4 regions of the Lysinibacillus sp. CD3-6 genome follow, and region 1 is predicted to be linked to each of the others. Evidence: riboswitches for the same ligand, from Rfam matches in the RefSeq annotation. Region 1 holds a riboswitch; each other region holds the start of a gene.
What was found. A riboswitch is a leader RNA that binds a small molecule or an ion and turns the genes downstream of it on or off. The one in region 1 is predicted to bind thiamine pyrophosphate.
Positions count from the first base shown of each region.

Region 1 (4,622 bases):
ATCTTCTAAACCATAATCTTGACGTAAAGCTGCAATAGCTGCTTGCTCATCGCCAATTTCATCGATTAAGCCTGCTTCAAGTGCCTTTGTACCGCCAAGTATTCGACCATCCGCTACTTTTTTCACGTCCGCTTCAGACATATTGCGTCCTTGTTCCACAATATCAACAAACTCTTCATATGATTCATTAATCATATCCTGCATCATAGCACGTTCTTCTTCAGTAATTTCACGTGTTGGACTAAGCATGTCTTTATGTTGCCCAGATTTAAACGTTTCAAATTTCACGCCTACTTTTTCTGCAAGTTCCTGATAATTAATAGATTGCATAATTACACCAATCGAACCTGTTATCGTATCACGATGGGCATATATTTTATCCGCTGGTGCAGAAATATAGTATCCACCAGAAGCAGCCATCGAATCCATTGAAACGTAAATTGGAATTTGACGTTCCTCTTTAATTTGCAACAGTTTTTTATAAATTTCTGCCGATTCCTTTACGCCACCACCAGGTGAATTTACACTTAGCACAATACCTTGTACTGAATCATCATATAAAATATTGTCCAATTGATTTAAGAAAAACTGGTGATCATAAGCTACGGTTTGCCATAATGTGTTCGATCCAACATCTTGAATCGTTCCATCAACTTTTAAATAGGCAATCCGCTTACTGTAATCTTCACCTTCAATAACAGTTTCATAAACATCTAAATTATTTCCAGCGACAATGCTGTCAAAATTACTAAAGAAGTCTGATTTAAATATTGCAAAAATCGTATTAATTCCTAATGAAAATACTAACAACACAGCAGCTATAGCCAAGGCTATCCACCTTTTCACATTCATACAAACGCCTCCTCAACACGTTATACGTCTAAATTTCCAAAACGTTTCACTTTTAAGCAATTTTTATGTAAAAATGTTCTGTTGTTTATTATTTTACTATAAATAAATGAGGCTACAACAAAAAATCAAAAGTTCATAATAAAACATGAACTTTGATTATTCGCCTTTATTTCCTAGGAAATATTTATTGATGTGTATAAAGAGCTTTTTCTTGTTGGCGTAATTCGACACGACGAATTTTACCCGATGCAGTCTTCGGTAAAGCATCTACAAATTCAATCGCTCGTGGATATTTATATGGGGCAGTCATTAATTTCACATGGTTTTGTAACTTTTTAATAAGCGTATTATCCCCTGTCTCACCTTCATGCAGGACAATAAATGCCTTCACAATATTTCCTCTTACTTCATCAGGACTAGCAACTACAGCAGCTTCCTTTACTGTAGGGTGTTTCATTAATGCATCTTCTACTTCAAATGGCCCTATTGTATAGCCTGAAGAAATAATGACATCATCTCCACGGCCCTCAAACCAAAAATAGCCATCGGCATCTTTATATGCACGGTCTCCTGTTATATACCATTCTCCGCGGAATTGTAGGCTCGTGCGTTCGGGATCTTGGAAATATTTTTTAAAGAGTGCAGGTGTTTCACGATGCACGGCAATATCCCCAACTACACCTTCAGACACAGGATTTCCAAGGTCGTCGATTATTTCTACTGTATTTCCTGGTGTCGGTTTCCCCATTGACCCGACGCGCGCTTCCATGCCAACCATTGTCCCTACAAGTAATGTATTTTCAGTTTGACCGTAGCCATCTCGAACCTGGATATCAAATGTTTCTATGAACACTTTTACAACTTCACTATTCAATGGTTCTCCCGCTGATACTGCTTGGCGGATTTCGCTTAAATTATAATCCTGTAAATTATTGAGTGCTGCCATAAATCGATACTCTGTCGGTGTACAACATAATACATTTACTTTAAATTTTTCAAGCAACGACAAATAAGTTGATGCATCGAATTTGCCTTTATAGACAAAGGCTGTTGCACCACTGCCTAAAGTTGCAAGGAACGGACTCCAAATCCATTTTTGCCATCCAGGTGCCGCAGTAGCCCATACTATATCATTTTCCTGTACACCTAACCAATTTGGTGCTGTTGTCCGTAAATGAGCATAACCCCAGCTATGCGTATGAACAGCTGCTTTAGGATTGCCCGTTGTTCCACTTGTATAGGCTAAAAAAGCAGTGTCTGTACTTTTTGTTGGTGTAGGATTCGTATAGTTTGTAGGATGCTCCTCCATTTTTTCAAGCAACGGTTGCCATGGGGCATGCGCATGACCAATTACATATTGCAAAATACCCTTTAGATTATTTACTTCATCAAATTGCTCAATATATGGCTCGTAAGCAATTATTCCTTTGGCATTTGCATGTGTAATGCGGTATTCAATATCCTTTGTGCGCAACATTTCTGAGCTTGGAATAATCGTTAAGCCCGCTTTCAATGCTGCTATGTATACGATATATGCCTCAACAGATCTTGGAACCATTACTAAAAGCACATCACCTTTTGTTAGTCCTTGCGAAGTAAATACATGGGCCGCCTGATTTGCTTTTTCAAGTAAATTTGCATATGTAATATGTTGAATTTCTTCATGATTGTTATAAACAATTAATGCTTTTTTAGAAGGGTCCTGAGCATACTTCTCAATCTCCTCAACAATGTTATACCATTCTGGTGCGATTAAATCCTGTCTTTTCATAATAACTGCCTCCTTATTGCTAGGTTTATTATAAAACTCATTTTTTATGATTTTCAATGGATGGACCTTATTTTCACAAAGTCATGACAATTATCATGGTTTATTATATGGCATCAGTCACTGCTTTCCAGATAATGATAAAATGCTATTGAATACTGAGAATAGGTATGTTACATTTTGGACAACTAAAAAATTCATGATTGCAGGGGGACTCATAACGAGTTGAGAAGGTAAAACCTGACCCTTTGAACCTGTTAGTTAATACTGACGTAGGGAGCAACACACATCTTATTACTGATGATAAGCTCTTTTTACGTGTACACTTCGCACGAAAAAGAGCTTTTTTGCATGCTTACGTCCATCCAAAAAAGGAGGACTACGATGATTTTTCAAACTATTCGTAAAAGACAGCCATTGATTCACTGTATTACCAATTATGTAGTTGCCAATTTCCAAGCAAATGGATTATTAGCAATTGGTGCTTCACCTGTCATGGCCGATGAATCAACCGAAGTTGAAGAAATGGTATCGATTGCATCAGCCTTATTAATTAATATTGGCACGCTTACTACCCGTACAAAACAATCGATGTTCCTTGCTGGTAAAAAAGCAAACGCGCTAGGTATACCTGTGATTTTGGACCCTGTTGGTGTTGGGGCAACAACTTTACGTAAACAAACGGTACAGCAATTATTAGAAGCGGTTCACTTTGCTGTTATTCGTTGCAATATCGGTGAGCTTGCCGCGATTGCTAATGTTCATTGGCAACAAAAAGGTGTGGATAGTGGCAGCGGCTCCATATCTGTTGAAGATAAAGCACAAGAGATTTCTAAAAAATATAAGTGCATTGTCATTGTAACTGGTGAAAAAGATTTTATTACTGATGGTGAGCAATCTAAATGGATTATTGGTGGAAACGCTCGCATGACAGAAGTTACAGGGACGGGTTGTTTGTTAAGTGCTATTTGCTGTGCAGCTTATATGGCAGGTAATGAGCCATTTACTCAGTTGTGCCATACATTAACGAGCTATAAAAAAGTTGCTGAACATGCCGCTTCTTGTGCGCCATATAATGGTGATTTCGCAGTGTCCGTCTTAAATGAGCTTCACCGTTTATCGAAGGACGGTGAAAAATAATGCATATTGTGACGACAATAGCTGGCTCAGATAGCGGTGGTGGAGCTGGTATTCAAGCTGATTTAAAAACTTTCCAAGAATTAAATGTATTCGGGACATCCGTTATTACCGCTTTAACAGCACAAAATACTTTAGGTGTGAGCGGGGTGCTTCCAATTGATCAAGCTTTTGTAAATAAACAACTTCATTCACTGCTTGAGGATTTTTCAATTAGTGCAATAAAAACAGGCATGCTTTTCTCCTCAGATATAATTCATACTATTGCAGGAGCTATGTCTAATTTAAATATTCCACTTATCGTTGATCCTGTAATGATCGCCAAAGGTGGCGAAAACTTATTACAGCAAGAAGCAGTTGAGGCGTTAAAAAACGCTCTATTACCGCTTGCTACAATCGTCACACCTAACATCCCTGAAGCGGAGACGCTTACAGCAAGCAAAATACACAATTTATCAGACATCCAACAAGCTGCACAGTCATTATTAAAGCTAGGTGTTCAATGTGTCATTATTAAAGGTGGTCATCTACAGGATGATAACTTTGCAACAGATTATGTATTCTTCAATGATGGTAAAACATTTTCTATGCAATCTACTCGAATCGCAACGAAAAATACACATGGAACGGGATGTACATTTTCTGCTGCATTAACCGCTTTTATCGGTCAGAAAATGCCTTTAAAACAAGCGATTATTGAAGCGAAAAAGTTTATTCAGCTAGCCATTAGCCATGATTTATTGATTGGCAATGGCAATGGGCCGACAAATCATTTTGCTTACAAAAAATTTCTCGATACTTGTGAGGTAACCATTCATGAAACGTAGTGATTTACAGCTTTATTTTATAATGGGCACAGCGAACG
Region 1 covers NZ_CP085880.1:3,624,871-3,629,492, forward strand. The annotation lists gene sppA (signal peptide peptidase SppA) at 1-852, opposite strand, end outside; gene mbcS (acyl-CoA synthetase MbcS) at 1,037-2,623, opposite strand; TPP riboswitch at 2,818-2,916, shown strand; gene thiM (hydroxyethylthiazole kinase) at 3,005-3,760, shown strand; gene thiD (bifunctional hydroxymethylpyrimidine kinase/phosphomethylpyrimidine kinase) at 3,760-4,584, shown strand; gene thiE (thiamine phosphate synthase) at 4,574-4,622, shown strand, end outside.

Region 2 (4,622 bases), 540 kb from region 1:
CACGTTCAATCAGACGTTTAATAGCACCACCCTTACCCGCTGCATCCATTCCTTCAAATACTAGAATAAGTCCGATTTTATTGTTTAGTAAAAATTGCTGTGCATTTAACATTTCATATTGAAGTACTTTTAATTTCTTTTTATACAGTTTTTTGTCTAGTTCAATCGATAGGTCAAGATTTTTAAGATTTTGGGCCATAAAAATTTCACTCCTTCAAATTGGTTATTTCTATTGTACTAAAGAAATATTTGGATGCATATTCAAATGGTAAATTGTAGTTTTTTTAAAGCAAATTCATTGATACATTGTAAGGGTTTTCCGCTATAATGAAATAGATATTATGTGACAGTCATATACTTATTTGTCTTTTCCCTATACAATTTAACACGAAGGGAGAGGAAGCCTTGCCTAAGATTATTTTAATGACAATAACCTTTATTGTCTCACTCATCCTAACCTTTTCATCCTATTTTATAAAAATAAATGGTCAATCTTCGTTAGAAATCTCAAATCGTTTTCCCGTAATGTTTGCACCTATTAATATTAGTTATATGATATGGATATTAATTTACATTTTACTTGCTTATTGGTTAGTTATGAATTTTCAAAAGACATCTATTAAACAGACTGTTCTCTTTAGCAATGTTTGCATATTACAGGCGCTCTCTATTTTATTTTGGCATTATGAATTATTCATAGTCTTTATTTGCTGCTCTGTCATATTAGTATTGTACTTATTTTTACTTTATAGTACTTATCCGTATACAAATAATACTTTATCTGGCCGACTACCCATATCACTTTATTTTGCCTGGTCTACATTTATCATGATGACAAATGCAAGTTTTACATTAACATCTTATGGATGGCATGGTTTTGGACTTAGCAACCCACTTTGGGCAGTTATTTTACTGTCAATCAGTGTAGCTATCGCCTTACATATTCGTTACCATTATTACGACATTGTCTATCCTAGCGTGTTTATTTGGGCATTTATTGGTATTGCGCTCCATAATCATCTTGATGAATTACTTGTGACGACAGCGGCATTATTTTTATGTGGTGTCCTAATTGTTGGTATCCTATTTGTTAAAAAAAAAGCAGCTTACCGAAAATAAATCGGTAAACTGCTTTTTCATCTAGCCTTTATTTTATGCTTCATCTAACGAAGTTAAAATGATTGGTTTGTCTTTTGTAACAATAATAGAATGCTCAATTTGGGCAACTAATGATTTGTCAGGTGTAACGAATGTCCAGCCATCACCAGCTTCAACAATATGTTCTGCCTTCGCTGATATAAACGGCTCAACAGCTAGCACCATTCCTTCTTTCATAATTGTTGAATCCCAAGCATCGTAATAATTTAAAATATGGTTTGGCTCATCATGCAATGAACGCCCTAAACCATGACCTGTTAAATTCATAATGACAGTTAAATCGTTTGCATAAGCTTCACGCTCTACAGCTTTCCCAATTTGGTTTAATTTAGAACCAGCTTTTACTTTTGTCATAGCGCGGTCAAAGGCACTTTTTGCTACGCGGCAAAGTTTTTCCTTATCTTCGTACCCTTCACCTACTACAAATGAAATACCTGTATCTGCAAAATAGCCATTTAGAGAACCTGATACGTCAATATTGACAATATCCCCTTCTTTAATAACTCGTTGTCCTGGAATACCATGGGCAACTTCCTCATTCACACTAATACATGTGTATCCTGGGAAATCATATTCACCTTTAGGACCAGAAATAGCTCCTGCTTCAGCAAACATACGGCCTGCAATTTCATCTAATTCAAGTGTTGTCACACCAGGTTTTGTAGCTACTTTCATTGCCTCACGAATTTCTGCACAAATGCGACCAATTTTTTTAAAGGCTTCAATTTCTTCTTGCGTTTTTACAATCATTTATAACGTCCCTTTCATCTAATATCTATTCATTAATATAACATAACTTTATATGTCCATAACGCCAAACGCTTTAATTATTCTATGCTAACATTATTTCATAAGTACCAGACAAGTAAAAAACAGACCCTTTTAGAAGTTCTGGTACTAACAACAGCGACCCAATTGTCTTGAAATATAAAAAAAAATAGCACACTAAGTTACACTTAGCATACTATTTTCACTTTTGGGACAGTCTTATCGTGTTTATGATTTTCGTTGCATTAATTGGGGTGCAGCTGTAAATAATATCACACCAACGATCGCTGTTAATATTGTTGCTGGAAGCATGTATGTTCCATTGTATATGATTGAATAAATCCATGCGTTTTGCTCGCCTGCATATTCTGCAAAAAATACAGCCCCTGCAATTGTATGGGCTAAATAACGTAGGAAACCTGCTAATACTGTACCGATTACAATGTAAAGGGCCATTTTCTTTTTGTTCAAAGCGGCTGTCGCTTTAAATATAGGTCCACGTACTACTGCCGCTAAACCAACGACCGTAAATGCTACACCGTAATCTAGTAAGCCTTGTAGCCAATGCACAATATAAGCGCCAAACATCGTTTGCATAACTCCAATTAGTAAACCTGTTGTTAGTCCAGCTAAGAGCCCCCAACGTAATGCCATTAAGATGATCGGTATCATTACTAGGCTTACGGAGCCACCTTGCGCCCATACTTTAAAAGAAACTTGATCGAGTACAAGTCCTAGCGCTGCAAAAATTGCAATTTCCATCAACATGAGTAATCTTTTTTTGTCCATTTTATTATTCTCTCCTTTGTTCCGATGTAGGATACAAGAGCAGGAATAGAAATCTTTTTGATATGCATGTCAACTGGCATAAAAAAACGATGCCAGGACAGAGCCTCACATCGTAAAAGTGTCGGTTTCTATCCACATCCCTACGCAAGCGTTAACTTACAGGTTCGAAGAGTAAAGGCATTACGTGCCCAGTCTCAGCTGACATCATCAGCTCCCCTTGTGGTCGTTACATCTTATTATTTTGTTGAACATCCTCATTGTACGTAAACCCTTATGCAATTACAACCTTTTCCACATTAATTTTTTTGAAACTTTCGCGTTTTCTATGCGTAAATAATTTAAAAGGAGGGACTACTATGGAGAATCAAAAAATTTTATCTGCCTTTAGTTATCTCAGTATTTTTTTTGCACCATTTATCGTTCCAGTAATCGTTTATTTTGTATCAAAAGATAGTGATGTCAAGAGACATTCCATTAGAGCACTTATATCTCACTTAATACCATTTATCTTCGGTATCATTTTCTTTATCGTCTTTGTATTTTCTACAATATCATTGAACACGTTTGATCCTTCTTCTAATGGGAATACATTTATTATCATATGGTTTGTATCTTTTGGCATTTATTTACTAGTTTCATTAGGCATTGTCATTTGGAATATTGTTCAAGCTGTACGAGTTATTCGTTAAAAATTTTTAGTATTAAGGAGCTGTCGTATTCATGAAAGTATCGAAGGTAGTTAAAACTGCAATAAAATTAGCGCCCATCGTTATTCCGATTGTCAAAAAAGTGGTCGCAGCAAAAAAAGGAACAACACCTAACGTAACGACACACAAAAAATAATAGCCAATGGGCTCCTATAACGTAAAAACCCACATCGCTTTCCAGTAGGCACAATGTAAGCCGCAGGAGTCTTCGTGGGTTTTTACTATGTTTGAGTGCCTGGCACTTATTTTACTTCAAAATGGGTTGTGCTATGTCCGCTCAACGTTTTTTCGACGTGTAATACTGCAGGCATTGCAGCTTTCAACTCAGCTACATGTGAAATAACGCCAATCATTCTTCCAGAGTCTTGTAAATCAATTAGCGTGTCAATTGCTTTATTTAACGCTTCCTCATCTAATGAACCGAAGCCCTCGTCGATAAACATTGTTTCGATACGAATATTACCTTGGAAGCTTTGAATTACATCCGCCATACCTAATGCAAGACTTAATGATGCATTAAACTTCTCCCCACCTGATAATGTTTTAACATCTCTTAATTGGTCTGTGTACGCATCATAGACATCCAAGCCAAGTCCACTTTGCTTCGCATGCTTCTCTAATCGATCTGAACGGCGCAATTCAAACTGTCCATTGGATAAGTGGAATAATCGGATATTTGCTGCTGCAGTGATTTTATCTAAATAATTAATTTGAATATATCGCTCAAAGGAAAGTTTTTTCGGATTTTGGCCATTCAACACTGTGTAAAGCTCTTTTACACGTCCTGCCTCTTGTTCAAGTACACGTATTTCCTTTGCAGTATCCTCTACTTTAACAATAAAATCAGCACATGCCTTTGCATAGCTTTGCGTCTGTTGCAAAGTTTTAAATGCTTCCTCATATGTGGCACGGAGCATCTCAAGCTTTTCCTCTAATTCCTCTAGATTTTGCTTTTCTTTTCCTTCAAGATGCTTTGCTCCATCTGCAATTTGTTGCTGTAAGGAATGTGATTGTAAGGCATAATCACGACATGCTTTCCGTAAGTCTTCGATTTCACTATCACTTCGCTTTGCAGCAGCGTATTCTTCATAGGCTGCAAACCCCACATCTTTCATGCTTACTAAAAACTGTTCACGCTTTTCATTCAGTTTATTTAGCAATTCCTCATAGGCTGTTTTTGCAAGTTCTTCTGTCATAGAA
Region 2 covers NZ_CP085880.1:4,161,696-4,166,317, forward strand. The annotation lists gene FH508_RS20710 (polyphosphate kinase 2 family protein) at 1-199, opposite strand, end outside; gene FH508_RS20715 (hypothetical protein) at 406-1,119, shown strand; gene map (type I methionyl aminopeptidase) at 1,153-1,908, opposite strand; gene thiT (energy-coupled thiamine transporter ThiT) at 2,155-2,715, opposite strand; TPP riboswitch at 2,836-2,943, opposite strand; gene FH508_RS20730 (magnetosome magnetite crystal formation protein family) at 3,072-3,404, shown strand; gene FH508_RS23995 (hypothetical protein) at 3,436-3,558, shown strand; gene FH508_RS20735 (AAA family ATPase) at 3,665-4,622, opposite strand, start outside.
Region 2: it holds a riboswitch for thiamine pyrophosphate, as region 1 does, so the genes downstream of both, thiT (energy-coupled thiamine transporter ThiT) here and thiM (hydroxyethylthiazole kinase) in region 1, are expected to answer to the same signal.

Region 3 (4,622 bases), 2.1 Mb from region 1:
ACCCTGTATTGGCCCAATGGCAATATGGGCTTGGTAAAACTTTTGCTTTCACATCAGATTCGACAGGGAAATGGGCTGGTGACTGGGCAAGATGGCAGGAATGGGGATCATTTTGGCAAACAATCATTTCGCAAATGCTACCAAGCTATAATGATGTGGCCTATGATGTACGACTCGATACAGACGGCTCATTTCTCATCACTGATCCGACAAATGAAGCAGCATTTTTAGATATTGTCGCTGTCGATGAAGCGGGTGAGGAGCTTGATTTACAGCTTGAAACGATTTCCGCATCGCAAGTACGGGCAGTTGTGCAAGCGAAACCAGGATTGATTTTTTTCCGTATTGCTGACGAAGAGCAGGCTATTTACCAGGCTGGTCTAAGCGTACCGTACAGTGCAGAATATGAATTACGTCCTGTGAATGAAACACTTGTCGAGCAACTAACGAAGCAAACGGGTGGCTCTGTCTTGAAAGAACCACAAGACGTGTTCCGTAATTTCACCAACAAAGGAGCAGAGCGCCAAAATATTGCAACATGGTTACTATTAACGGGGATGCTATTATTCTTCGTAGATATTACGATTCGACGCTTTGGATGGAGCTTTATAACAAGGCAAAAGAAAGAAAAGCCTGTTGAAGAAGCGACTGTCCAGTCAGAGGATACGAATGTTGCACAGTTATTAAAAGGCATGAAAAAACGCTCATAAATAAAAAACGATGGCACAATGCAAAAAGCATGTGTCATCGTTTTTTTATAAACATAGCTATTTCGTAATAAGAAAATGGGGCGCAGTTTTCCGTAGACTGCTAGCCATCATCATGCCAAGAACGGCCCCGATTAAACTAGATGTAAAAAATGCAGGCATAAAAAATAATGCACCGACAGACGTTCCCATAAATAATTGCGCATATGGAACAGCGACTAATGAGGCAAGAATACCTGTGCCAAATACTTCACCAGCACCAGCAAGCCAATTGCTGCGACTGTATTTATAAGCAAAGGCCGCACATGCCGCACCGATGACGCTTCCAGGAATCGCTAAAAGGGAGCCTGTGCCTGTTAAGATACGAATCAATGCTGTAACTATAGCAACGACGATAGAAGGCATAGGACCTAATAGAATGGCGCAGATGACGTTGATCGCATGTTGTACAGGATAGGCACGTGCAATGCCAGTTGGAATGGAGACAAAAATAGAGCCTGCTACTGCAATAGCTACTAATAAAGCCATAGTAGTTAGTTTTCGAATAGACATGATAGTTACTCCTTTTAGTTTTGTGCGATGAATCGCCGATAGAACTCAGTGAATCGCCGATAAAATGTGAGAAATCGCCGATAAAACGGGGCAAATCGCCGAGAGACCTCACAAAATCGCCGATAAAATCGGACAAATCGCCGATAGCACTGCCTGATGAATACAAAAAAGCCGCTTCCTAGTAACGAAAGGAAGCGGCCTTGCATTTTTAAATTACACAAAAGCAAGTGTCGCCACTTCCCTCCGCTAGTGTGAACTAGATCAGGTTCAAAGGGTCCGTATATGAACATATACGTCTCAGCCTTGTAAAGACTCCCCTAGTGGTGTTAAACGATTTAATTTTTCGATAATAAATGTACCATATTTGAAATAATTGTCAATGGACTAATTTGAATCAGGATGCATAAGATGTGGAGCCTTTTTTACGGTCCAAATGAGCGCTAGTAAGAAGCATGTCATTAAAATAATCGACCCGAATATATACGGACTGTTCATATCCCAGTCAAATAAAAGACCCGCAAGTGCAGGACCAATCATATTTCCAAGACTCATATAGGCATTGGTAAGTCCAGCGGCTAAGCCTTGCTCATTGCCAGCAAGCTTAGAAATCAGTGTGTTGACTGCTGGACGTATAAGTGTTGTTGCCGTAGAGAAAATTGTTGCGACAACTAAAATTAATGCGAAGCCAGAAACAAATAATATGAGGAAGATTGCTACAGCAGCAATAAATAAATTGACTAATACAACTTTCATTTCCCCATAGCGCTTAAACAGTGGTGTGATAATGAACATTTGCACAATAACACCGAATGCGCCACCTACAGTTAAGATGATTGCAATATCTGGAGGTGTATAGTTAAATTTCTCGGTTACAAATAATGATAATGTCGTTTGGAAATTGGCGATTCCGAACGAAAACACTAGCATAATAATAAGCATGACAAAGTAAGGCATTTGGACTGAACGCGCCATCTGCTTCGCAAGATTTTCTTGCTTTTGTGCTTTTTGAGCAGCAGTTGGTTTTGTAGAAGGTAATAACACCAACGAAAGGATAGAGGCTATAATAGCCGCTCCTCCAGCCATAAAGAATGGGAAATGCAAACTAACTTTAGAGAGGAACCCGCCAATACCTGGTCCAATCATAAAACCAAGAGACATAGCAGCACCTAACATGCCCATCCCTTTACCTCGTTCTTCATACGTTGTGATATCTGCTACAAATGCCATAATTGGAGGTGCTATAAAGGCAGAACCTAGCCCTCCTAAGAAACGAGCAACAAAAAGCATCCACACATCTGTAGATAGCCCAAATGAAATTTGCCCAATACCAGTTACAATCAGACCAAAAACAATCAAATTTTTTCGACCATATCGATCCGAAAGATTCCCAGCAATTGGAGAAAATATAAACTGTGCAAAGGCGAACGTTGCAATTAACATGCCAAGAACTTGTCCTGCAGCACCAAATATGTGTAAGTACTTTGGCATGACAGGAATAATAATTCCGATACTCCCCATTGCGATAAACATATTAAACATTAAAATGTACAAAGCCGCCTTGTTGGACTTCTGCTGGGTCATCGTATACCCCCCTTTTTTCTATTGAAACATTCCTAAAGTCTATCATAAAGAAATATTGCTTGGCTATCAGATTATAGTCGTAGGTGAATGACTTGGTTAGCGGAACGAAGACATTGTTTTTCCTCAGAATAATACCGTTGATTTCCGCTACTTGCGGTCGCTTCCCGTGGGCACACGGTAAGCCTCAATCATTTCGGTGCGCGTGGTCTGTTGCTTCTTACGTGTTGTGTGTTACTGCAGGAGTCGCTGACCTCCGCTCCAATCAACTGAACACATCGAAAGTGAAATTCTATATTAGAACGATTAAAAGAAAAAATGACAAAAGACATCAAATATTTAACTCTTGATGTCTTTTGTCGACGCTTTGAGAGAGAAAAATATTGTTTTTTCTCTTTAGTATTTATCGAATACTCATTTTAAATTCTAAAAACAATTCATTATATTTTCCTAAATAATCTGGACCAAGGTTTTTATATACTTCTAATGTTTTACGTTGCTCCTCGGAAGGGTAGAAGCGCTCATCAGCTACAACTTCTTTATCCATTAATTTTGTCGCTGCAATATTAGGAGTAGAGTAGCCTACATAATCCGCATTTTGAGCACCAGATTCCGCATTTAACATAAAGTTAATAAAAGCATGTGCACCATCAACATTTTTCGAAGTTTTTGGGATAACCATATTGTCAAACCACAAGTTCGAGCCTTCCTCTGGAACAGCGAAGTCTAAATCTTCATTTTCGAATAACATATCTGCTGCTTGACCAGACCAAGTGAGGGCGACAGCCGCTTCATTATTAATCATCAAAGGTGTAATTTCATCACCGATGATTGCTTTCACATTTGGAGCGAGTGTAATTAGCTTATTTGTAGCTTGACGTAATTCTTGATTATTTAACGAGTTAAGAGAATGACCAAGACTATTTAAGCCCATGCCAATAACTTCACGTGCACCGTCTACTAAAAAGACTTTACGTTTTAACGAGGGATCCCATAAATCTTCCCAAGAAGAGAAATCTAAGTCACCGACTAAATCTGGATTATAAACAATACCTACTGTGCCCCAGAAATAAGGAACAGAGTATTCATTGTTATCATCAAATGGTAAATCGAGAAAATACGGATCGATATTTTTAAAATTAGGTATTTTCGTTTTATCTAAAGGAAGGAGTAGGTTTTCCTCCTTCATTTTTTCAATCATGTATTCAGACGGCACGGCAATATCGTAAGCCGTACCACCTTGTTTAATTTTCGTCATCATAGCCTCATTTGAGTCAAATGTTTCGTAAATAACATGGATACCCGTTTCTTTTTCGAATTGCTTTAGCAAATCAGGGTCGATATATTCTCCCCAGTTAAAAATAGTTAATGTATCTTTACCACTTTTACCACCGTTCGCACTCATTGCGTCAGCAGCGTACATTAAAAGGGCGGACACGACAAGAATGGCAATGGTTGCTTGAATTAAATTTTTCATCGTTGTCCCTCCGTTCTTTTATTTGTACGGCTTGTAAAGAAATAGTAGCCAACTACAACTAATATCGTTACGAAGAATACTAAACCAGAAATTGCGTTAACCGTTAACGAAATACCTGCACGTGCCATCGAGTAAATTTCAACAGATAATGTACTAAAGCCATTTCCTGTTACGAAAAATGTTACGGCAAAGTCATCCAATGAATAAGTTAAAGCGAGAAAGAAACCTGCAAAAATACCAGGCTGAATATACGGTAAAATAACGCGCATCATGACATCTTTTTTCGTCGCGCCAAGATCTAAAGCTGC
Region 3 covers NZ_CP085880.1:953,758-958,379, forward strand. The annotation lists gene FH508_RS04440 (VWA domain-containing protein) at 1-710, shown strand, start outside; gene thiW (energy coupling factor transporter S component ThiW) at 768-1,259, opposite strand; TPP riboswitch at 1,481-1,588, opposite strand; gene FH508_RS04450 (MFS transporter) at 1,644-2,840, opposite strand; gene FH508_RS04455 (ABC transporter substrate-binding protein) at 3,241-4,314, opposite strand; gene FH508_RS04460 (ABC transporter permease) at 4,311-4,622, opposite strand, start outside.
Region 3: it holds a riboswitch for thiamine pyrophosphate, as region 1 does, so the genes downstream of both, thiW (energy coupling factor transporter S component ThiW) here and thiM (hydroxyethylthiazole kinase) in region 1, are expected to answer to the same signal.

Region 4 (4,622 bases), 1.4 Mb from region 1:
TACATCGTGCTTCCACGCAATTTGCGTTAACTCCCCTAGCGTTTCAAGCTCTGCGAACTGCGCCTCGTCATTGGCATCTGCAATTGAGCCAGGTCGTAAACCATCCCCTAATGAAAAGGCTACATCATATGTTTTCATAATGTCACAAATCTCTTCAAAATGAGTATATAAGAAGTTTTCTTGATGATGGAATAGACACCACTGTGCCATAATCGAGCCTCCCCGCGATACAATGCCCGTTACACGATTAGCTGTAAGCGGTACATAGCGCAGCAACACACCTGCGTGAATCGTGAAGTAATCAACCCCTTGTTCAGCCTGCTCGATTAGCGTGTCCCGATACACCTCCCACGTTAAATCCTCGGCAACGCCATTTACCTTTTCAAGCGCCTGATAAATGGGTACTGTTCCAACAGGCACAGCGGCATTCCGAATAATCCATTCACGAGTTGTATGAATGTGCTTACCAGTAGATAAATCCATAATATTATCAGCACCCCATCGTGTTGCCCATGTCATTTTTTCAACTTCCTCAGCGATGGATGAGGTTACTGCTGAATTCCCAATATTAGCGTTAATTTTTACATGGAAGTTACGACCGATAATCATCGGTTCTGCCTCTGGATGATTGATATTAGATGGCATGATAGCACGGCCCGCAGCAATTTCCGCACGAACAAATTCAGGTTTTAAATTTTCACGAATCGCCACAAATTCCATTTCTGGAGTAATAATTCCTTGTCTTGCATAATGCAGTTGAGTCACATTGCGGCCTTTTTTCGCACGTAAAGGTTTGCGAGAAAGGTTCGGAAAAACATTTTCCTTTATGCGCGGGTCATCCGCGTTGCGGAAGCCATTATCCTCAGGCTTAATGGTACGTCCCTCGTACTCCTCTACATCGCCCCGTTCTTTAATCCACGCACTACGCAAAGCTGGCAAACCTTTTGTTATATCCACTTTGTAAGTAGGATCTGTATAAGGGCCACTCGTATCATATACCCTTACTGGTGCATTCTCCTCTTCACCAAAGCTACCTGTTGTGGGGCTTAGCTTAATTTCACGCATTGGCACTAAAATATCTGGTCGTGTTCCTTCTAAATATACTTTTTTACTCCCGTCAAAGCTTGTCATAATGTTCATGTTTTTTTCGCTAACTGTTGTCATTTACTATTCCGCTCCCTTTTTCGTAAATTATGAAAAGGACCGAATCTAGCCCACTCCAACAAGTAGCATTACAAACAAAAAGCCGAATCCAAAAAATATTGGATCCGGCTGTACATGTAAGGTTACATTTATCGCAAAGTATAAGGAGTGCGAAGTTCATTAACTTTCCCACGCTGGTATGAGCCAGATCAGGTCCAAAGGGTCAAGAAACCTCAATGCGTTTCCCTCTCAGCCCGACTCATCGGACTCCCCTAGTTAAGCTATTCAGTTTGATGCTAGTGTAACAGATATTCCTAATAGATGGAAGTCATTAAGTAAAAAGCATTTCTGCCAAATAAATTACAATTGTTACTGTAATACAGCTAACAATCGTCGAAAAAAGCACTGTTTGTGCAGCGGTTTCTGACCCTAAATCATATTCAAGCGCTAAACTCGAGCTATTACGCGACGTTGGGAATGCACTTGCAATAAAGAGCGATTGGGCCACAACACCCTCTAAGCCGAGAACAAAAATTATAAGTAATGCAACGGCAGGTCCTACTACTAAACGTGTAAAACAGCTGACAAACACAGTTTTATTGAACATTGATTTAATTTCAAGCTGAGATAGCTGTGCACCAAGCGTAATAAGAGCAACAGCGATAAATCCATCAGCAACGTGGTCAATTGGAATACGAATAAATTGGGGAATGCCAATATTAAAGAAATTCATTGCTACACCTATAATGAGCGCATGAATAATCGGCATTTTTAGAAAGTCCTTCACAATGGCCATGCCTGACTTTGTTGAAGAAATTAAATTATATAAACCATATGTATAGGTCGTTACATTTTGAAAAATAACGAGAATAACTTGAATTGCCACCCCAATTGGTTGTGTCACAAAAATCATTTGTGCCACTGGAATACCATAGTTGCCAGAGTTAATAAGGACAACACTATTTTTAAATACAGCTGCCTCGGTTTTCTTTAAGCCTAGTCCCTTAGCTATAAAGTGACCAAGCAACATCTGACTCCCAATAAAAAGCACAATAAATAGCGCCACTTCACCTAGCACCGATAGTTCCACACTTGTTTCATATAAATTTACAAACACAGCTGCTGGCATAAAACAATATGTAATAAGCTGAGATAGTGCTTTTAAGTTAAATTGAAATTTCTTTTGTAAAAACGCACCAAGTACAAGCAACACCAAAATAGGTGCAACAATTTTAAAGAAAATCATACCGAGATACATCATGTGAGGCGACCCCCTTTCATCTTTCTATAGTAAAACTGTTCGCAAACTAGGTCAATGCCACTCTCGGCTCAAGCTGTTGCTATAAAAAGAGGCTGTCCTTAGAAAAGGACAGCCTCAATCTCAACTTATCTACAAAGGATATTAAAGAAGTTTTATCGGCGATTTCCCACAGGGTATCGGCGATTTCCGAAGAAGTATCGGCGATTCCTCCACGTCTATCGGCGATTTCCATGATTTTATCGGCGATTCCTACTACCTACTACAATTTAAAAATCATTAAGCAAGTTTAAATCGGTTCACGACTTCTTGTAGTTCTTTAGAGATTTGGTTCATATTATTAATAGATTCTGCAACCTTTTGCATTTCTGCCTGTTGATCCACAGCAGATGCACTTACTTGCTCTGCAGAAGCCGCAGTTTCCTCTGAAACGGCAGAAATACTTTGAATTGCTGTAATTGCCTGATCTTTTTGCTCTAGCATTTGTGAAAGGTTTGATAATAACTCATTAATTGACGTTGCAATAGAATGAGAAAGCTCATTATTATCTTTAAAAGCTAGCTCTGTATTTTGCACTGATTCATTTTGAGCTTGCATTAAATCTGCATTTGAAGCGATAACAGACACCGTTTGATTTGCGTCTTCTAGAATGCTAGTTACAGTTTTCTTAATAATCTCTGTTTCGTTTTTAGACTGTTCCGCTAGTTTACGAACTTCTTCTGCTACAACTGCAAAGCCTTTTCCATGCTCTCCCGCACGAGCAGCCTCAATACTTGCATTTAATGCTAATAAGTTAGTTTGCTCCGTTATTCCTTGAATAGAGACAATAATTTGGTTGATATTTCTGATGTTACTAGATAAGGATTCCATCTGACCTTGAATACGGACATTCATTTCGTTCGTTTCAGCATTTCGGTCACGTAAACTTTCAACTTCTTTCATGCCCTGCTCTGTAGAAGCTTTTGTTTTTATCGACAGTGCATCCATTTGCTTGGAAAGCATTGTTATTGCGTCAATTTGCTCAGATAAATCAATCATTCGATAATTCGTTTCTTCCGTATCCTCTGATTGTTTCGAAGCACCTTGCGCAATTTCATTGATAGCTACAGATACTTCCTGATTAGAGGCGACAATTTCATTAAATGCTTCATTCACATTATGTGATGATTGATTAAGTATTGTAGAAGAATTTAGCACTGTATGTATAGCATCATTCGTTTTGTCCAGCATATTATTATAGGCTAATGCAACAGCACCAATTTCATCTGATTTGATATGTTTTTCGTCTATTTTTTTCGTTAAATCGCCTTCTGCAGCCGTTTCAATGGATGCTCGTAAAACTTTCAAAGGCTTTAACTGTTTAAAGATAAACATCGCACTGGCAGCAGCCATTAAAACAACCATAATTATTGCAGCTACAATCGTAACGATGAGAACTTTATTATACGTTTCTAATATTTTCGTTTTAGGTAAAACTAATTGTACGGTCCATACTTCATCGATATTTTCTAACTTCATTGGAGCAAAGGCGTTATATGATTTTTCGCCAAGTTGCTTGGAATCTACATAAAGACTATCTGCTACACCATTGTCCATGGACTGTTTAACAGTTTTCCAATCAATAGCGTCCTGCATATTGGTCCCATCTAACTTTTCGTTAATACTATTAACTGTTAACATACCTTGATCTGTAATTATGCCTGCGTAACCACCTTCAGGCTCAATAGAATTGGCTAATTCCTTTAAAAAATCGATAGATAAAGTGGCCGATAAAACACCGAAATATGTACCTTTACTATTAACTAGTGGTACTGCAATAGTCGTCATTGAAATGGTATTACCATTTACATTAAATTCATACGGTTCCGTTAAAATCGCACGACCTTCTTCTTTTGGGATTCGATACCATTCAGCACCATTTTTTTCATCAAGCCCAACTACAGGATTAATAATAGTTTGGTCTTTCCCTCTTGTTAAATAAGGTATAAAGCGATTTTGTTGGTCAACTAAAGCAGTGTCTACAGTTGGCGCAATTTTCACTGTGTTATTTTCTAAAATAGCCCCTACACCTAGTAAATCCTTATTGTCGTCTAGGTTATTTTGTAATATATCCATTACATCCTCTGTCGATAGTTCACCCTTGCCTTGCATTGTTTGAACAATTCGTTTTGTCGTTTGTAATGTATCATTTACTTTCTTAAACCGCTCGCTCATATTTGCT
Region 4 covers NZ_CP085880.1:220,123-224,744, reverse strand. The annotation lists gene thiC (phosphomethylpyrimidine synthase ThiC) at 1-1,164, opposite strand, end outside; TPP riboswitch at 1,313-1,427, opposite strand; gene FH508_RS01025 (AEC family transporter) at 1,475-2,404, opposite strand; gene FH508_RS01020 (methyl-accepting chemotaxis protein) at 2,681-4,622, opposite strand, start outside.
Region 4: it holds a riboswitch for thiamine pyrophosphate, as region 1 does, so the genes downstream of both, thiC (phosphomethylpyrimidine synthase ThiC) here and thiM (hydroxyethylthiazole kinase) in region 1, are expected to answer to the same signal.